2 regions of the Pseudomonas sp. NPDC086251 genome follow, and region 2 is predicted to be linked to the other one. Evidence: riboswitches for the same ligand, from Rfam matches in the RefSeq annotation. Region 2 holds a riboswitch; the other holds the start of a gene.
What was found. A riboswitch is a leader RNA that binds a small molecule or an ion and turns the genes downstream of it on or off. The one in region 2 is predicted to bind cobalamin.
Positions count from the first base shown of each region.

Region 1: linked by a shared signal. The riboswitch ahead of cobO (cob(I)yrinic acid a,c-diamide adenosyltransferase) and the one ahead of ACIPL2_RS25180 (CbtB domain-containing protein) in region 2 are both predicted to bind cobalamin.

Region 1 covers NZ_JBIVBY010000013.1:173,860-182,942, reverse strand. Annotated here, with positions in the region: gene ACIPL2_RS17610 (DUF2066 domain-containing protein) at 1-79, shown strand, start outside; gene ACIPL2_RS17605 (AI-2E family transporter) at 120-1,193, shown strand; gene hda (DnaA regulatory inactivator Hda) at 1,423-2,127, shown strand; gene ACIPL2_RS17595 (C40 family peptidase) at 2,342-2,992, shown strand; gene ACIPL2_RS17590 (C40 family peptidase) at 3,159-3,695, shown strand; gene ACIPL2_RS17585 (class I SAM-dependent methyltransferase) at 3,704-4,366, shown strand; gene ACIPL2_RS17580 (PQQ-dependent sugar dehydrogenase) at 4,552-5,865, opposite strand; gene ACIPL2_RS17575 (hypothetical protein) at 5,936-6,517, opposite strand; cobalamin riboswitch at 6,672-6,906, shown strand; gene cobO (cob(I)yrinic acid a,c-diamide adenosyltransferase) at 6,987-7,598, shown strand; gene ACIPL2_RS17565 (cobyrinate a,c-diamide synthase) at 7,595-8,995, shown strand; gene bluB (5,6-dimethylbenzimidazole synthase) at 8,992-9,083, shown strand, end outside.
Region 2 covers NZ_JBIVBY010000025.1:16,991-26,073, reverse strand. Annotated here, with positions in the region: gene ACIPL2_RS25205 (acyltransferase family protein) at 55-1,089, shown strand; gene nfuA (Fe-S biogenesis protein NfuA) at 1,147-1,731, shown strand; gene cobM (precorrin-4 C(11)-methyltransferase) at 1,907-2,653, opposite strand; gene ACIPL2_RS25190 (cobalamin biosynthesis protein) at 2,736-3,149, opposite strand; gene ACIPL2_RS25185 (CbtA family protein) at 3,146-3,853, opposite strand; gene ACIPL2_RS25180 (CbtB domain-containing protein) at 3,865-4,068, opposite strand; cobalamin riboswitch at 4,189-4,417, opposite strand; cobalamin riboswitch at 4,594-4,808, shown strand; gene cobW (cobalamin biosynthesis protein CobW) at 4,906-5,979, shown strand; gene cobN (cobaltochelatase subunit CobN) at 5,983-9,083, shown strand, end outside.

The DNA of each region.
Region 1 (9,083 bases), on a different contig from region 2:
TCAGCCTGTGGCCGACGGTTCGGCTCCGGTCGTAGCGCCACCGCCGGCACCGACGCCGCAGTTACGTTTTCGCTGGTAAGTTTTTCTTTTCGTTCCTTATATAGAAGCTGGAGTGGTACATGGCCGATACGCGGCGTTGGTTCTGGTTGGGTGGGGTGATCCTGCTCTGCGTGTTCGTCTGGTTGTTGCATCCGATCCTGACCCCTTTTCTGGTAGCACTGCTGCTGGCCTATCTGTTCGATCCACTGGTGGATCGGCTGGAGAGGGCCGGCCTGTCGCGGACGTGGGGCGTGGTGGCAGTGTTTGCGCTGATTACCTTGATCTTCACGGCCTTGCTGCTGGTGTTGGTGCCGATGCTCGCCAAGCAGCTGTTTCGCTTGTACGAACTGGCACCGCAGATGCTCGACTGGTTGCAGCACACCGCACTGCCATGGGCACAATCGAAATTTGGCCTGTCGGATAACTTCTGGAAATTCGACAAGCTCAAGGCCGCCATCAGCGAGCACATGGGCCAGACCACTGACATCGTCGGCATCGTCCTGAGTCAGGCGACCGCTTCCGGGCTGGCGTTGATCGGTTGGCTGGCGAATCTGGTGCTGATCCCTGTGGTGGCCTTCTATCTGTTGCGGGATTGGGACGTGATGATGGCCAAGATCCGCAGCCTGCTACCGCGTGATCGCGAAGAGCGTGTGGTCATCCTGGCCGGTGAATGTCATGAAGTGCTTGGGGCGTTTGTGCGCGGCCAGTTGCTGGTGATGGTGGCGCTGGGCGTGATCTACGCCGCGGGCCTGATGCTGGTGGGCCTGGAGTTGGGCCTGTTGATCGGTTTGATTGCCGGTCTGGCGGCGATCGTGCCGTATATGGGGTTTGTCATCGGGATTGGCGCGGCGCTGATTGCCGGCCTGTTCCAGTTCGGTGGCGATCTGTATCCCATGATCGGCATCGTCGCGGTGTTCATGGTCGGCCAGGCGCTGGAAGGCATGGTGCTGACGCCGTTGCTGGTCGGGGACCGCATCGGTCTGCATCCGGTGGCGGTGATCTTTGCGATTCTGGCCGGTGGCGAGCTGTTCGGGTTTACCGGGGTGCTGCTGGCGCTGCCGGTGGCGGCGGTGATCATGGTGCTGGTGCGCCATGTACATGATTTATATAAAGATTCTGAAATTTACAGTGGCGTCGACGAACCTGAGCTATAAGGCGAGTTGATGGCGCTTGGCGGGCGATCCGGTTTATGCCGGATTGGCCCGCCACCTTCGCGCGGCTGCCAGCGGTAGCGCCAAAGAAACTGTCACAAAACCAGTGCGTTAACGCAAACCTTTGATTTTGCTTGTGGTCTGTCGCATTGTGCGACCAGCGTCACGGGTATAAACTTCGCAAACTTTACACAGAGGCCACTAACGGTTCCGTTGGAACTGTTCAGTCAGCATGAAACCGATTCAGCTGCCCCTAGGTGTGCGTCTGCGTGATGACGCTACCTTTATCAACTACTACCCAGGCGCCAATGCCGCTGCACTCGGCTATGTCGAGCGTCTATGCGAAGCCGACGCCGGCTGGACCGAAAGCCTGATTTATCTCTGGGGCAAGGACGGGGTAGGGCGTACGCATCTGTTGCAGGCGGCCTGCCTGCGCTTCGAACAGCTGGGCGAGCCGGCGGTGTATTTGCCGTTGGCCGAACTGCTGGATCGCGGCATCGAAATCCTCGACAACCTCGAACAATACGAACTGGTCTGCCTCGATGATTTACAGGCGGTTGCCGGTCGAGCGGATTGGGAAGAGGCGCTGTTCCACTTGTTCAATCGTCTGCGAGACAGCGGTCGACGCCTGCTGATCGCCGCGTCGACCTCCCCGCGTGAACTGCCGGTGAAGCTGGCGGACCTCAAATCCCGCCTCACCCTGGCGCTGATCTTTCAGATGCGACCGCTCTCCGACGAAGACAAATTGCGTGCCTTGCAACTGCGCGCATCCCGTCGCGGACTGCACCTGACCGACGAAGTCGGGCACTTTATTTTGACCCGTGGTACTCGCAGCATGAGTGCGCTTTTCGAGCTGCTTGAGCGACTCGATCAGGCCTCCCTTCAAGCTCAGCGCAAGCTGACGATCCCTTTCCTGAAAGAAACTTTAGGCTGGTGAGCCCCAAGGTTTTCGCGGGTTTGGGCCTGTTTCAGGCGCAAGAAAATCCGCTTTCCTACAGGGCTGCAGGCTGCGCAAGCGTTTAAATGGGGCTTAAGCGCTTAGATGTAAACGAGAAACCAAGAAGTCACATAAAGATCGATTGAATTTGCAAATGAGGTTGATAGCGGGCATAGTCTCGCCTTCTTTACAACTATCAGCCACGGTCGTGCCCATGCTAAATCGCTTTGCACCCCTCGTGCCCCTCGCACTCGTCACCCTGTTGTTCGGTTGCGCTGCTCACTCCCCAGTGTCCCAGCAAGAGCAACAACAGCAGGTTAAAAACGCTGCTACCGCCCAGTCTTCCACCCTGTATCAGCAAGTGCTCGAGCAGGAAGAAGCGGCCACCGAAAAAGAACTGGCAGCCTTCGCCGACGGCAAGTCCTACCAGCTTCCGGTCCTCGCCGACAGTATCCTCGAACGTGGCATGTCCCTGATCGGTACCCGTTACCGTTTCGGCGGCACCTCCGAAGCCGGTTTTGATTGCAGCGGTTTCATCGGTTACCTGTTCCGTGAAGAAGCGGGCATGAACCTGCCGCGCTCCACTCGCGAAATGATCAACGTCGACGCTCCGCTGGTTTCTCGCAGCAAACTGGAGCCGGGCGACTTGCTGTTCTTCGCAACCAATGGCCGTCGCGGTCGCGTCAGTCACGCCGGAATCTACCTGGGTGACAACCAGTTCATCCATTCCAGCAGCCGCCGCAGCGGTGGTGTCCGAATCGATAGCCTGGGCGACAGCTACTGGAGCAAAACCTTCATCGAAGCCAAGCGTGCACTCGCGATGGCGCCGAATGCGGCCCCGACAATCGTCACCGCACGCAAATAAGCGGACAGTTTGTAAGGTGAACTTAAAGTCTTACTTGAAGTTTGCCGCATAGCCGCTAGAATCCTGATCTATTATTGATGGCAAACCGCCTGCGTCCTGCGCAGGCGGTTTTCTTTTCTGTCTTTCCGGCAGAAAAAAGCCGCAGCCAGATCAGGATGTTCTGCTTATGACGATGTCGGCCCGCCTCGCACTCATGTTCTTCGCAGCACTGCTCAGCGCTTGCGCCAGCCGCCCACCGCCTCCTGCGCCAGTGGTTCGCGCGCCGATTGTTTTCAACGCCTCCCAACCCTTCTCCCCCGAGGCAGAAGACGTGCTGTTTCGCGCGCTCGGCCTGGTGGGCACGCCGTATCGCTGGGGCGGCAACACACCGGATTCCGGATTCGATTGCAGTGGCCTGATCGGTTACGTTTACCGTGACGTCGCCGGTATTTCCCTGCCCCGTACCACGCGTGAGTTGATCAGCATGCAGGCGGCCAGTGTGGGCAAGGAAGGCCTGCAAACCGGCGACCTGATCTTCTTCGCCACCAATGGCGGCTCCCAGGTCAGTCATGCCGGGATCTACGTCGGCGAAGGCCGCTTCGTCCATGCGCCGGCCACTGGCGGCACGGTGAAGCTCGACAGCTTGTCCAAGGCTTATTGGCAGAAAGCCTATCTCAGCGCCAAGCGCGTCCTGCAACCTGAGCACCTGGCGCGCAATCCCTAGAGGTTGTCATGACCGCTCGCACGCTCAATCTCGACGACTCCCTGTATCAATACCTGCTCGACGTTTCCCTCAGGGAAACGCCGCTGCTCAAGCGTTTACGCGACGAAACCCAGGCGCTGCCCATGGCTCGCTGGCAGATCGCGCCGGAGCAAGGGCAATTCCTCGCGCTGCTGGTGAAACTCACCGGCGCCAGGCGTTTGCTGGAAGTCGGCACGTTTACCGGTTACAGCGCCTTGTGCATGGCGACGGCGTTGCCGGAGGACGGTTCGCTGATCTGCTGTGACATTCCCGGCGACTACAACGCCACCGCGCGCCGTTATTGGCAGGAAGCGGGGCTCGCCGGGCGGATTGATCTGCGTCTGGCGCCTGCGCTGGAAACCCTCGCCGAGCTTGAACGGCAAGGGCAGGCCGGGCAGTTTGATCTGATTTTCATTGATGCCGACAAGGCTAACTATCCGAGCTATCTGGAGCACGCGCTGCGTCTGCTGCGGGTCGGCGGTTTGGCGGTTTTCGATAACACGCTGTGGAGCGGGCGGGTGCTTGAGGAGCATTCCGAGAGCGCAGACACTCGGGCCATCCAGGCGCTCAATCGCGCGTTGAAGGGTGATTTGCGTGTGGATCTGTCGTTGTTGCCGATAGGGGATGGGTTGACGCTTTGTCGCAAGCGCTAGGCAGGTGGTTTTTTGGCTGCATTGAGGGCCTTTTCGCGAGCAAGCCCGCTCCCACATTTGATCTGCGGTGAACACAAAAATTGCGTGCGCCAGAGGTCAAGTGTGGGAGCGGGCTTGCTCGCGAAGAGGCCGGCAAAACCACCAAAATCTTCGCGGGCAAGCCTCGCTCCTACAGTCCGTGGTGTTTATTTAGTCGCCGACACTCGCCATACCTTGTTCCCCACATCATCCGCCACCAGCAAATCACCCTGCTGATCAATCACTACGCCCACCGGGCGGCCCATGGCTTTTTCTTCGTCATTGAGGAAGCCGGTCAGCACATCAATCGGCTTCCCGGTCGGTTTGCCGCCCGCGAAGGGTACGAAAATCACTTTATAGCCACTGTGCGGATCTCGGTTCCACGAACCGTGCTGGCCGATGAAAGCGCCCTCCTTGAACTGCGCTGGCAGTGTGGTGCCTTCAGCAAACGTCAGGCCCAGCGATGCAGTATGTGGGCCGACCGCATAGTCCGGCGCAATGGCCTTGGCCACCAGGTCCGGGTTTTGCGGTTCGACGCGAATGTCCACGTGCTGGCCGTAATAGCTGAACGGCCAGCCATAGAACGCGCCGTCCTTGACCGAGGTGATGTAGTCCGGCACCAGGTCGCTGCCGATTTCATCGCGCTCGTTGACCGCTGTCCACAAGGCACCGCTCCGAGGCTCCCAGGCCATGCCATTGGGGTTGCGCAGGCCTGAGGCGAAGATTCGGTGATTACCGGTAGCGCGATCCACTTCCCAGATCGCCGCACGACCTTCTTCCTTGTCCAGGCCGTTTTCGCCGACGTTGCTGTTGGAGCCCACGGTGACGTACAGCTTGCTGCCGTCCTTGCTGGCAATGACGTTTTTGGTCCAGTGGTGATTCAGCGTGCCACCCGGTAGATCGATCACTTTCATCGGCTGCGACTTGATCGCCGTATCGCCATTTTCATAATGGAAGCGCAGCAAGCGATCGGTATCGGCGACGTACAGGTCATTGCCGACCAGCGTCATGCCGAATGGCGAGTTGAGGTTTTCCAGGAACACCGTGCGGGTTTCGGCAATGCCGTCGTGGTCCTTGTCGCGCAGCAGCGTGATCCGGTTCGGGCTCGGCACACCCGCGCCGGCACGTTTCATGGCTTTGCCCATGACCCAACCGCGAATGCCTTTGCCGTCATCGGGTTTCGGTGGCGCGTTGGTTTCGGCGACCAGCACATCGCCGTTGGGCAGCACATAGAGCCAGCGCGGGTGATCCAGCCCTTCAGCAAACGCTGCCACCTGAGTCCCCGCCGCCGTGATCGGTTTCGCGCCGGCCGGCCAGCCGATTGCCGGGGCTATGTTCACCGTCGGGATCAGGGTTTTGTTGGGTTCTGGCAGCTGGGGAGACGGGCCGGTGCCGTCGGAAACTTGCAGGCTGGAGGTTTCACCACAGGCGGCGAGCCCTCCGGCGAGCGCAATGACGAGAACGAGCTGAGGCTTGCGCATGCTGATCTTCCCTATGAATGCAGTGACCTAATTCAATAGAGAAGCGCAGGCGCGCGATGGTTCAACCCGGTCAGCGAGCCTCTTTGAGCAGCACGGCGATGCCTGGGTGATAGTGGCCGGCTTCGTTGCGCAACTTGCGGTAGGCGTAAGGGAAATACCAGGCGACGGCGCAGGTGTGTTCCTTTTGCAAGTCGTCGAGCATGTCCTGGAGTTCTTCCGGCGTGGCGCTTTGCTGGGCTTTTTGCGGTGCGACGAACAGGCAGCCGAGTTTCAGGTCGCTGGCGTAGCTGATGCGTTTGGCGTCGCTGGTGATGTCCTGCAAGGCTTGAGTCAGGTTAAGGCTGTTGACCCGCGGCCAGCGCTGCGTGGCTTGAAAATAGGCGCGTTCTTCGGCGGTGGCGATAAACAGGTCGGCGCGGCCGTTGCGTTCGCCTTCTTCGGTCTGTTTGCGCGTGGGGGTGTGTTGCAGCGTGACCATTTCCGCCATCCACGCCGCAGCGGAGAGCAGGCTGAGGTTGGCTTTTTCGTCGTACCAGTAAGGCGTGTCGTTATCGCCGCGCACGGCGTTGTAGCGGTCAATACAGTCAAACCAGCGTTCCAGCACCGGGCGCAGGAATTCCAGCTTCGGATTGCTGATGATCATGCCTTGCATGGGGCTCACCCTTGTTATTGTGTTGTCAGGTTGTGGCTCTTTGATATCACTGCTGTGAGTGCGGCACAAGATTGACATCATTTAATTGATCGATGGCAGTTTATCGCGCGCGCACCGCCCGTCTTCAATTGACGCTCCACCCCCAACCCTCTAACCTTCGCGGCTTGTTTCAGGTGCTTTGTGACCCTGGTCGACAGAGTGAAACAGGGAAGCCGGTGAGTGAGCCCTTCGATGCATGAAGGTCCGCGATCCCGGCGCTGCCCCCGCAACGGTAAATGAGTGAAAACTGCGTCTTGAGCCACTGTGTCGATCATCGACATGGGAAGGCGCGCAGTCAGGCCTTGCGCCGCTCATGAGCCCGGAGACCGGCCTGATCCATCCAGCGGCATCACGGTGGGCGATGCCAGGCTTTTTGCCGTCTATTCTTGTGCCTGCCCGCCGTTATCCAGCCTCAACGGAGAGCTCCCCCATGACTGATACCCCCGATCGTGACGAACGCCATTTGGCGCGCATGCAACGCAAAAAAGCCGTGATCGACGAACGCATCGCCAACTCCCCGAACGAATGCGGCCTATTGCTGGTGCTGACCGGCAACGGCAAAGGCAAGAGCAGTTCGGCGTTTGGCATGCTCGCCCGCTCCATGGGCCACGGCATGCAGTGCGGTGTGGTGCAGTTCATCAAGGGTCGCAACAGCACCGGTGAAGAGTTGTTCTTCCGGCGCTTCCCGGAGCAGGTGCGCTTTCATGTGATGGGCGAGGGCTTTACCTGGGAAACCCAGGATCGCCAGCGTGACATCGCCGCCGCCGAAGCCGCCTGGGCCGTGTCCCAGGAACTGCTGCGCGACCCGTCCATCGGCCTGGTGGTGCTCGATGAGTTGAACATCGCCCTCAAGCACGGCTACCTCGACCTCGATCAGGTGCTCAGCGATTTGCAGGCCCGTCCGCCGATGCAGCACGTGGTGGTGACCGGTCGCGGCGCCAAACCGGAAATGATTGAACTGGCCGATACCGTCACCGAAATGGGCGTGATCAAGCACGCGTTCCAGGCCGGGATCAAAGCGCAAAAAGGCGTCGAGCTGTGAATCAACCCCGTCATTGCCCGGCGGTGCTGATCGCCGCGCCGGCCTCCGGTCAGGGCAAGACCACCGTCACTGCCGCGCTGGCCCGTTTGCATCGCAATCAGGGCCGCAAGGTGCGCGTGTTCAAATGCGGCCCGGACTTCCTCGACCCGATGATTCTCGAACGCGCCAGCGGCGCGCCGGTGTATCAGCTGGACATGTGGATGGTCGGCGAGCAGGAAAGTCGTCGACTGTTGTGGGAAGCCGCCGGTGAAGCCGATCTGATTCTTATCGAAGGCGTCATGGGCCTGTTCGACGGCACGCCGTCCAGCGCAGACCTGGCGCGGCATTTCGGTGTGCCGGTGCTCGGCGTGATCGACGGCACCGCCATGGCCCAGACGTTTGGCGCGCTGGCCTTGGGGCTGGCGCGCTATCAGCCGGATTTGCCGTTCGCCGGTGTGTTGGCCAACCGCGTTGGCACTTTGCGGCATGCGCAATTGCTCGAAGGCAGCCTGACCGAAGGCCTGCGCTGGTACGGCGCGTTGTCCCGGGAAACCGGGATCGAATTGCCGAGCCGTCACTTGGGGCTGGTGCAGGCCAGCGAGCTGAACGATCTCGATCTGCGCCTCGATGCGGCAGCCGATGCGCTGGCCAGCAGCTGCGAGGTTGCGCTGCCACCGGCGGTGGAATTCGGCGCCCCTGATGTGATCGTTGCCGAACCGTTACTGGCCGGCGTGCGCATCGCCGTGGCCCGTGACGAAGCGTTCGCGTTCACCTATGGCGCGAGCCTGGATCTGTTGCGGGCGATGGGCGCCGAGTTGCTGTTTTTCTCGCCGATCCGTGACACGCAATTGCCGGACGCCGACAGCCTCTACCTGCCGGGTGGATATCCGGAGCTGCACCATGTAGCGCTGTCGCAAAACACCTCGATGCTGACCGCGATCCGCGCTCACCACGCGGCGGGTAAACCGTTGCTGGCCGAATGCGGCGGCATGCTTTATCTGCTCGATTCGTTGACCGATGTCGACGGCACTCGCGCGGAACTGGTCGGCTTGCTGGCGGGAGATGCAGTGATGCAGAAACGTCTGGCAGCGTTGGCGTTGCAAGCGGTGGAACTGCCGGAAGGTTCGCTGCGCGGGCACACGTATCACCACTCGCTGACCAGCACCGAGCTTGAGCCGATTGCGCGTGGGCTCAGTCCTAATGGCGGGCGTGGGGCAGAGGCGGTGTATCGCGAGGGGCGGATGACGGCTTCTTATGTGCACTTTTATTTTCCGTCGAATCCGCAAGCGATCGCCGCGTTATTGGCGCCTGACCTTGAGGCCGCCTTCGCGAGCAAGCCCGCTCCCACATTAGAAAGTGTGTTGCCTGAAGAAACGCGGTCCATTGTGGGAGCGGGCTTGCTCGCGAAGAGGCCATGACCGACAACGCATTCAGCCAGGCCGAACGCGAAGCTGTTTATCGGGCCATCGCCGAACGCCGCGACATGCGCCATTTCAGCGGCGGTAC
Region 2 (9,083 bases):
CGCTCCCACAAGAGAAATGCGGCGGATTGCGGATCGGGAGCGGGAGGGCGGTCAATGTTGATTTCAGTGCAGGCACTGCGCGCCATCGCCGCCTGGGCAGTGGTTTGCCACCATTTCATGCAGATTTTCTTCGACTTCAAGGCCCATGGGCCGGTGGGGCAGATGTTCATCGACAAGGGGGCGGTGGGCGTCGACGTGTTTTTTGTCATCAGCGGCCTGGTGATTTTCCTCTCCACCGAGGGCAAGTCGCTGCCGCCGGGGCGCTTTCTGCTGTATCGACTCTTTCGCATCGTCCCGGCGTACTGGCTGTATACGGTGCTGATGGCGTTGCTGGTGGTGTTCGCCAAACCCTTGCTGCCGGATCAGACGGTCGACTGGTCGCATTTCCTGCTGTCGCTGCTGTTCATTCCTACCGAGAACCCCGGCGGCTACGGGATTTATCCGACGCTTAACGTCGGCTGGACGCTTAACTACGAAATGCTGTTCTACCTGCTGTTCGCCTGGGCGCTGCTGTTTCGCTTGCAGGTGCGGTTGCTGGTCGTGGCGGCGCTGCTGTTCGCGGTGTGCCAGGCGTGGACCGGTTATGGCTGGGTCAGCGAGTTCTATCGCTCGGGTATCGTTTATGAGTTTCTGCTGGGGATCGCCATCGGCATGATCTACCGCCGTGGCTGGATCAAGCCGGGCTTGTACCTGCCATTGCTGGGCATTGCCGGCGCGTTGACGGCGATTTATCACTTGGCGCCGCAACCACGATTCCTGACCTGGGGCGTGCCGAGCGCGGTGCTGGTCACGGCGTGCATGTCGCTGGAACGCTTTTTCGCGAACAATCGGCTGTTCAAGCTGCTCGGTGATTGTTCCTACTCGGTGTACCTGATGCACGTGCTGGTGCTGTCTGCCGGCGGTTTTGTCGCACAGCGCTACGGCATAAACCCCTACGTGATGTTCGTTGTTTGCGCGGCGACGATTGGCCTGGGTTCGTGGGCAAGCTACGAATGGGTGGAAAAATGCAGCTATCGGTGGCTTAAAGACTGGATCGACGGCGAACCGGCGGTCGAGCCGGTCCCGGCTCTTTCCCGACAAAAATACTAGGACTTTGTCCGGCGCGATGATTGGCGTAAACTGCGCCCAAGCCTGCGAGGAGTTTCCATGACCGCTATTACCATCACCGACGCCGCCCACGATTATCTGGCTGATCTGCTCTCCAAGCAGAACACCCCAGGCATCGGCATCCGCGTCTTTATCACCCAGCCTGGCACCCAGTACGCCGAAACCTGCATTGCTTATTGCAAGCCGGGCGAAGAAAAACCTGAAGACACGGCGCTGGGGCTGAAAAGCTTCACTGCTTACATCGACTCGTTCAGCGAAGCGTTCCTGGACGATGCGGTAGTCGACTACGCCACCGACCGCATGGGCGGCCAGCTGACCATCAAGGCGCCAAACGCCAAAGTCCCGATGGTCAACGCCGACAGCCCGGTGAACGAGCGCATCAACTACTACCTGCAAACCGAAATCAACCCGGGGCTCGCGAGCCACGGCGGTCAGGTCAGCCTGATCGATGTGGTCGAGGACGGCATCGCCGTGCTCAAGTTCGGCGGCGGTTGCCAGGGCTGCGGCCAGGCAGACGTGACCTTGCGTGAAGGCATCGAGCGCACCTTGCTCGAGCGCATTCCCGAGCTCAAGGGCGTTCGCGACGTGACCGACCACACGCAGAAAGAAAACGCCTACTACTGAGTAAGGTGTTCGCTGCAAACAAAAAAAACGGCGCCCCGTGAGCGCCGTTTTTTTATGGGTGAAATTCACTGACGCCTTCGCGAGCAAGCCCGCTCCCACATTTAATCTCCTGCGCACACAAATTTTGAGCCCGACAAAGATCAAATGTGGGAGCGGGCTTGCTCGCGAAGAGGCCCTATGGGCGATACAAATGCGCATGCCCGGCACGGTACAGCGACGACTCACTAAAATGATCGCTGCCCAACACCCGACCGACCAATATCAGCGCCGTACGCCGAAACCCCTTCGCCTCCACCTTCCCGGCAATATCCTCAAGCGTTCCCACCACCCAATCCTGATCCGGCCAGGTTGCCCGGTGAATCACCGCAATCGGACAATCCGCGCCGTAATGCGGCAGCAATTCAGCCAGGATCTTCTCCAGATGATTGACCCCCAAATGAATCGCCATGGTCGCCCCGTGCTGCGCCAGGCTACCCAGCTCTTCGCCCGCCGGCATCGCGGTCTTGTCGGCGTAGCGGGTCAGAATCACGCTCTGTGACACGTCCGGCAGTGTCAGTTCCGCACCGAGCAACGCCGCGCAGGCCGCCGTCGCGGTCACGCCGGGAATGATTTCAAACGGGATGTCGAATTCGCGCAGGTAACGAATCTGTTCGCCAATGGCGCCATACAGGCTTGGATCGCCGGAATGCACCCGAGCCACATCCTGGCCGTTGGCATGGGCAGTCTTGATCAGGTCGATAATCTGTTCCAGGTGCAATTCGGCGCTGTTGACTACCTGTTCGGCCTGATGGCCTGCCAACACGGCGGTGGGCACCAGGGAGCCGGCGTAGATAATGACCGGGCAGGTGCGAATCAGCCGTTGGCCTTTGACGGTGATCAGTTCCGGGTCGCCGGGACCTGCGCCAATGAAATAGACGGTCATCGTCGGTTCCTGTGAGAAAAGGGTCTGGGCAAGGCTTCAGATGAAGATTGCTCATGATCGAAGACGGGGATTATCGGGGATTTTAGACAGCGCAGGCCAACGCGAGGGTGGCCTGGGCATACTTTTGTCGCGAAATCAGCAGTTTTGCCGGCGCCTGGGACAGGTGTTCGGCGAGGGCGAGGGCGGCACTTTCTGCCACGCCGTAGCAGCCGGTGCGTTCGAACGCGATGTCCGACTGATGGCTGAGTTGCGCTTGATAACCGACCAGTTGCGCACTGCTGAAATAAATCAGCGGCAGCGACAGTTGTTCGGCCAGTTCGATCAGGCCAGGCTCATCGCGCTTCATGTCGATACTGGCCAGGGCCCTGATCTGATGAAGTCCGATTTGATGCGCCTGTAACGCCTGATCGAGCAATGCCCGCAGCGTGCTGACGGGGCAGCCGCGCTGGCAGCCCAGGCCGACTGCCAGGGTCGGCGCTGCGCGGGTATCCGTCATGCGTGGTATTGACCCGCGCTTTTGCGGCGGAACAACCAGGCACTGATCAGGCCCAGGGCCAGCCAGAATCCCATGTTGGTCAGCTGCGACGCGATTTTGAACTGGGTTTCCAGCGCTTGCGGAGCGAGCATCGAATGCACTTCCGGTTGCGGAGCGCCGATCAAGTGAGGAACGGCCAGGATCGCCGCGCCAAGGACTTTCATCAGCCAGTGGCGGCTAAACACGATCAAAGCGATACCGACGGCGGTGGAGGCCGCCGCGCCAATCCACCAGAACTGCCGTTGCGCCAGATCGGCCGCAGCGGTGCCCGGCAACTCAGGCGGCAGGCCGAGGGTCGGCGCCAGCACGAACGTCGCATAACCGGCCAGGCCCCAGAGCAAGCCCTGCGAGGTTTTGGTCGGTGCGCGCAAGGTGTAGAGACCGGCGAGCATCAGGGCGAAACCGACAGCGACCACCAGATTGCCGCCAGTGGTCGACAGCACGCGCTGCCAGCCGTCTTCTGGCTCCCAGGCTTCGGCGTCGTGGGTGTGAGCGGCCACGGCGCCCTCAGCGTGTTCGTGCATTTCAACGGCAGCAGGTTCGGATTTTTCGTAGGTTTCGGCCTGCAAAATCAACGGAGCCACCCAGAAGCTTTGCAGCAGGGTCAGCAGCAGGGCGGCCAGCAGTCCGGTGAAACCTGCGGTTTGCGCAATACGCTTGATCATGTCGGCAGGTCTCAATGGCACGGGAAAGCGGAGCTGTGACGGGTGTCGTGCGCGGCGTTGTGCACCGCTTCGATGTGCGAGAAACCGGCGAAATACACAAGACTGGCGCCAAGGATCGATGCGCAAACGGCAGCGGTCAGGCGTTGAGTCAGGGTCGTGGTGGTGCTGGCAGTGCTCTGATCGGTGTTGCTGCCGGTGCTGCTGATAATCGACATGGCGCTTCCCTCTGGTCTGTCAGTGGGGTGAATAGAGCGCATGGAAGATCCCTGCGAGTCGGGCGCGCAGAGGTTCAAACAGCGCCCGCCCACCGCGGGTTTGTTATTCAGTGAACGTATCGGTCACTGTGTGTTGCGGGCCGGTCTCCGGGCTCACGAGGGGCTAAGGCTTACGCCAACACCTGCAAGCATCACCTTCCCATGCCGAACTGCTGGCACAGTGGATCTGACGCTTCGCTCGCTTACCGTTGCGGGGGCAGCACCGGACTGACATGGCCTTGAGTAAAGCACATGATTCACCGGTTTCCCGTTTCACCCTGTGAAGGGCACCCGTAACAAGGTGAGTAGGAGAGCATGGCCGGGGGTTGGGCGTCAATTGGCAGGGGTTCTCAGTTGATACCGAGTCGCTCTCTTCGCGGGCAAGCCTCGCTCCTACAAAAGCACCGCGGCCCTGTAGGAGCGAGGCTTGCCCGCGAAGGCGTCCTGATGGCCGCTACAAGACATTGACCCGCCCCCACACGATGCGTAGCCTTGCGCTTTCGAGGTTCTTCGGCGTGTTGCCGAAGCTAAGAAGGGAACGCGGTCGATGCCGCGGCTGCCCCCGCAACTGTGAACGGTGATGTTCGCTGCCACGCCACTGCAAACGCCGTCCAACGGCTTCGCGGGAAGGCGCAGCCAACGCCAGTCCAACGATTGGCACACCGTCAGCCAGGAGACCTGCCTCGACACAGATTCTCACTACAACCGGGCGGGGTGATCCGGTGGCGAACTCTTCCGCGCGCGCACGTCGCAGCGATTGTCGTCCCGTATGCCCGCCACCTTGCCAAAGGGCATCCGATGAAAACACTGGCCAAACTCCCCGTCACCATCGTTACCGGCTTCCTCGGCTCGGGCAAAACCACCTTGCTGCGGCACATGCTCGACAACGCTCAGGGCCGCCGCATCGCGGTGATCGTCAACGAGTTCGGCGAGCTGGGCATCGACGGCGAAATCCTCAAGCAGTGCGCCATCGGCTGCACTGAAGAAGAAGCCAACGGCCGCGTCTACGAACTGGCCAACGGCTGCCTGTGCTGCACGGTTCAGGAAGAGTTCTTCCCGGTGATGCGCGAACTGGTGGCCCGTCGCGGCGACCTCGACCACATCCTGATTGAAACCTCGGGCCTGGCCCTGCCAAAACCGTTGGTTCAAGCCTTCCAGTGGCCGGAAATCCGCAGCGCCTGCACCGTCGATGCGGTGATCACCGTGGTCGACAGCCCGGCCGTGGCCGCCGGCACCTTCGCCGCGTTCCCGGATCAGGTCGATGCCCAGCGCAAGCTCGACCCGAACCTCGATCACGAATCGCCGCTGCACGAATTGTTCGCCGACCAACTGGCCAGCGCCGACCTGGTAATCCTCAACAAGGCCGACCTGATCAGCCCGGAAGACCTCGCCCGTGTGCGCCTGGAAGTCGCTGAAGAACTGCCGCCAGCGGTCAAAGTCATCGAAGCCAGCAGCGGTCGCGTTCCATTGGACGTACTGATTGGCTTGGGCGCCGGTTCCGAAGAGCACATCGACAGCCGTCACAGCCATCACGATCACCACCATGAAGGTGAAGACGGCCATCACGATGAGCATGACCACGACGCCTTCGATTCCATTTCCATTGAGCTGCCGCAAGCCGACGAAAGCCTGCTAATGGACGCACTGACGCAATTGGTAGTCCAGCACGGCATCCTGCGCGTCAAAGGTTTCGCCGCGATCCCGAACAAACCGATGCGTCTGCTGATCCAGGGTGTGGGCACGCGTTTCGACAAGCACTTCGACCGTCAGTGGGGCGCCGATGAAGCGCGCACCACGCGTCTGGTGTTGATCGGCCAGGAACTGGACGCCGCCCTGCTCGAAGCGCAACTGCGCGCTGCGCTCAGCGTTTAAGCCATGCACCTGCTCAGGACCCAGCCCGGCGGTTTCGTCTCGGATGACAACATTGCCGACCTTGGGCAAACCCCCGCCGAGCTGGTGATCCTGTGCAGCGGTGATTCCAGCCTGGCGCTGCTCGCCGAAGCGGCGCAGCAGTTGCCCGACGATTACCCGAGCGTGCGCCTGGCCAACCCGATGCAGGTGCAGAATCACGCCTCGGTCGACCTGTACGTCGACGAAGTGTTGCGCCATGCCAAGGTCATTCTGATTTCGTTGCACGGTGGCATCGCCTATTGGCGTTATGGCGTCGAGCAACTGGTGCAGCTCTCGGAGCGTGGTGTGCAGCTGATTCTGGTGCCGGGCGATGATCGTCCGGACCCGGAGCTCAGTGATCTGAGCACCGTGCCCGCCGAAGACCGCGACCGCCTCTGGCAGTTTTTGCGTCAAGGCGGCATGGGCAATGCCCTGGATTTTTTCCGCTGCCTGGCCAATCGCTGGCTGGAACGCGACTATGCCTGGGCCGAGCCGCAAACCCTGCCGCGCACCGCGATCTACCATCCACAAAAAAGCCCCGCCGACCTTCGCGATTGGCAAGCCGACTGGCAGGCTGATCAACCGGTGGCGGCGGTGCTGTTCTACCGCTCGCATTTGCAGGCGGCGAACACCGGCTTCATCGATATTTTTTGCCAACGACTGCAAGCGGCGGGGCTCAACCCGCTGCCGATCGCCGTGGCCAGTTTGAAGGAGCCCGGCTGCCTGACGGTGGTTGAGGACCTGCTGGACGAGACTGAAGCGACGGTGATTCTCAACACCACCGGCTTCGCCCAGTCCAGCCCCGAAGCACCGCACCTGCGACCGTTTCGACGCAACATCCCGGTGATCCAGGCGATTTGCGCCCAGGACAACGAACCCGGTTGGCGCGCCAGCGAGCAAGGCCTCGGCCCGCGCGATCTGGCGATGCACATTGCGTTGCCGGAACTGGACGGGCGGATCATCAGCCGCCCGATCAGCTTCAAGGATTTGGCGTGGCGCAGTGAGCGCAGTCAGTCCGATGTGGTCTGCTACCGGCCACAACCGGAACGCATGGATTTCGTCGCCGAACTGGCGCGGCGCTGGATCGATCTGGCGCGGGTGCCGAACGCTGAAAAACGCATCGCCCTGATCCTCGCCAACTACCCGACGCGCGATGGCCGCATCGGCAATGGCGTCGGCCTCGACACGCCGGCCGCGGCGCTGAACATCCTGCGTGCGTTGCATCAAGAAGGTTATCCGCTGCCCGCCGAATTGCCGGCCAGCGGCACCGCGTTGATCCAGCAGTTGCTCGGCGGCGTCAGCAATGACCTCGACACGCTCGACCAGCGTCCGTGCCAGCAAAGCCTGGCGATGGGCGACTACCTGCTGATGTTCAACGCACTGCCCGAGGCCAACCGCGAAGCAGTGCTGGAACGCTGGGGCGTGCCCGAGAGCGACCCGATGTGCCGTGGCGGACGCATGATGATCGCCGGGCTGCGTTTCGGCCTGACCTTCGTCGGGATTCAACCGGCGCGGGGGTATCAAGTCGACCCGAGCGCGGTGTATCACGATCCGGACCTGGTGCCGCCGCACGGCTATCTGGCGTTCTACTTCTGGTTGCGCAACACCTACGGCGCCCACGGCGTGATCCACGTCGGCAAGCACGGCAACCTCGAATGGCTGCCGGGCAAGGGTGTCGGGCTTTCGGAAAATTGCTGGCCGGACGCGCTGCTCGGGCCGTTGCCGAATATCTACCCGTTCATCGTCAACGATCCGGGCGAGGGCGCCCAAGCCAAGCGTCGCACTCAGGCCGTGATCATTGATCACCTGATGCCGCCGCTGACCCGCGCCGAAACCTACGGTCCGCTGCGCAACCTTGAGCTGCTGGCCGACGAATATTACGAAGCGCAATTGCTCGATCCGCGCCGTGCCCGGGAGTTGCAGCGCGACATCCTGCAACTGGTGCGCGACACGCACATCGACCGCGAATTGCAACTGGACGAAAAACTCGACAGCGACGCCGACGCGGCGATCTGGCTGCCGCGTCTGGACACCTACCTGTGCGACTTGAAAGAGTCGCAGATCCGCGATGGCCTGCACATTTTTGGCGAATCGCCGACCGGGCGCTTGCGCATTGATACATTGCTGGCGCTGCTGCGGATTCCTCGTGGCGACGGGCGCGGGGCACAGTCGAGTTTGCTGCGGGCGTTGGCCAAGGCGTTCGCGTTGGGGTTCGATCCGCTGGATTGTGCGTTGGCTGATCCGTGGACCGGACCACGTCCGGTTGAATTGCAAACCCTTAACGATGAACTTTGGCGCACCGCAGGCGATACCCGCGAACGCCTGGAATTGTTCGCCGCCCAACTGATTTCCCAAACGGTGAACGACCCCTGTAGGAGCGAGCTTGCTCGCGATGGAGTGTCAGCCAAATCACTATCGACTGACACTCCGCTTTCGCGAGCAAGCCCGCTCCCACAAGAACCCGGCTGGTCGGAAGTGAACGCCATTCTCGACAATTTGCGCGAAGTCGTCGCCCCACGCCTGGACGCTTGCGGTCCGGCAGAAATGCGCGGCTTGCTCGACGCTCTAAGCGGCCGTTTCGTCCCCGCCGGCCCCAGCGGTGCGCCGAGTCGCGGTCGTCTGGACGTGCTGCCGACCGGGCGCAACTTCTATTCGGTGGACGTGCGCAACCTGCCGACCACCACCGCGTGGCGCATCGGTTTCCAGTCGGCAACCCTGATTCTTGAGCGGCATTTGCAGGACCACGGCGACCACCTGCGGCAACTCGGTCTGTCGGTCTGGGGCACCGCGACCATGCGCACCGGCGGCGACGACATCGCCCAGGCCATGGCGCTGATGGGCGTGCGCCCGGTGTGGGCCACGGGTAGTCAGCGGGTCGACGATTTCGAAATCCTGCCGCTGAGCTTGCTCGACCGCCCGCGCGTGGACGTGACCTTGCGCGTCTCGGGATTCTTTCGCGATGCGTTCGCCAACCTGATCCGCTTGTTCGACGCTGCAGTGCAAGCAGTCGCGGCACTCGATGAGCCGGACGATCTCAACCCGTTAGCCGCCAAGGTCCGCGCCGAGCGTGAGGCTTTATTGGCAAG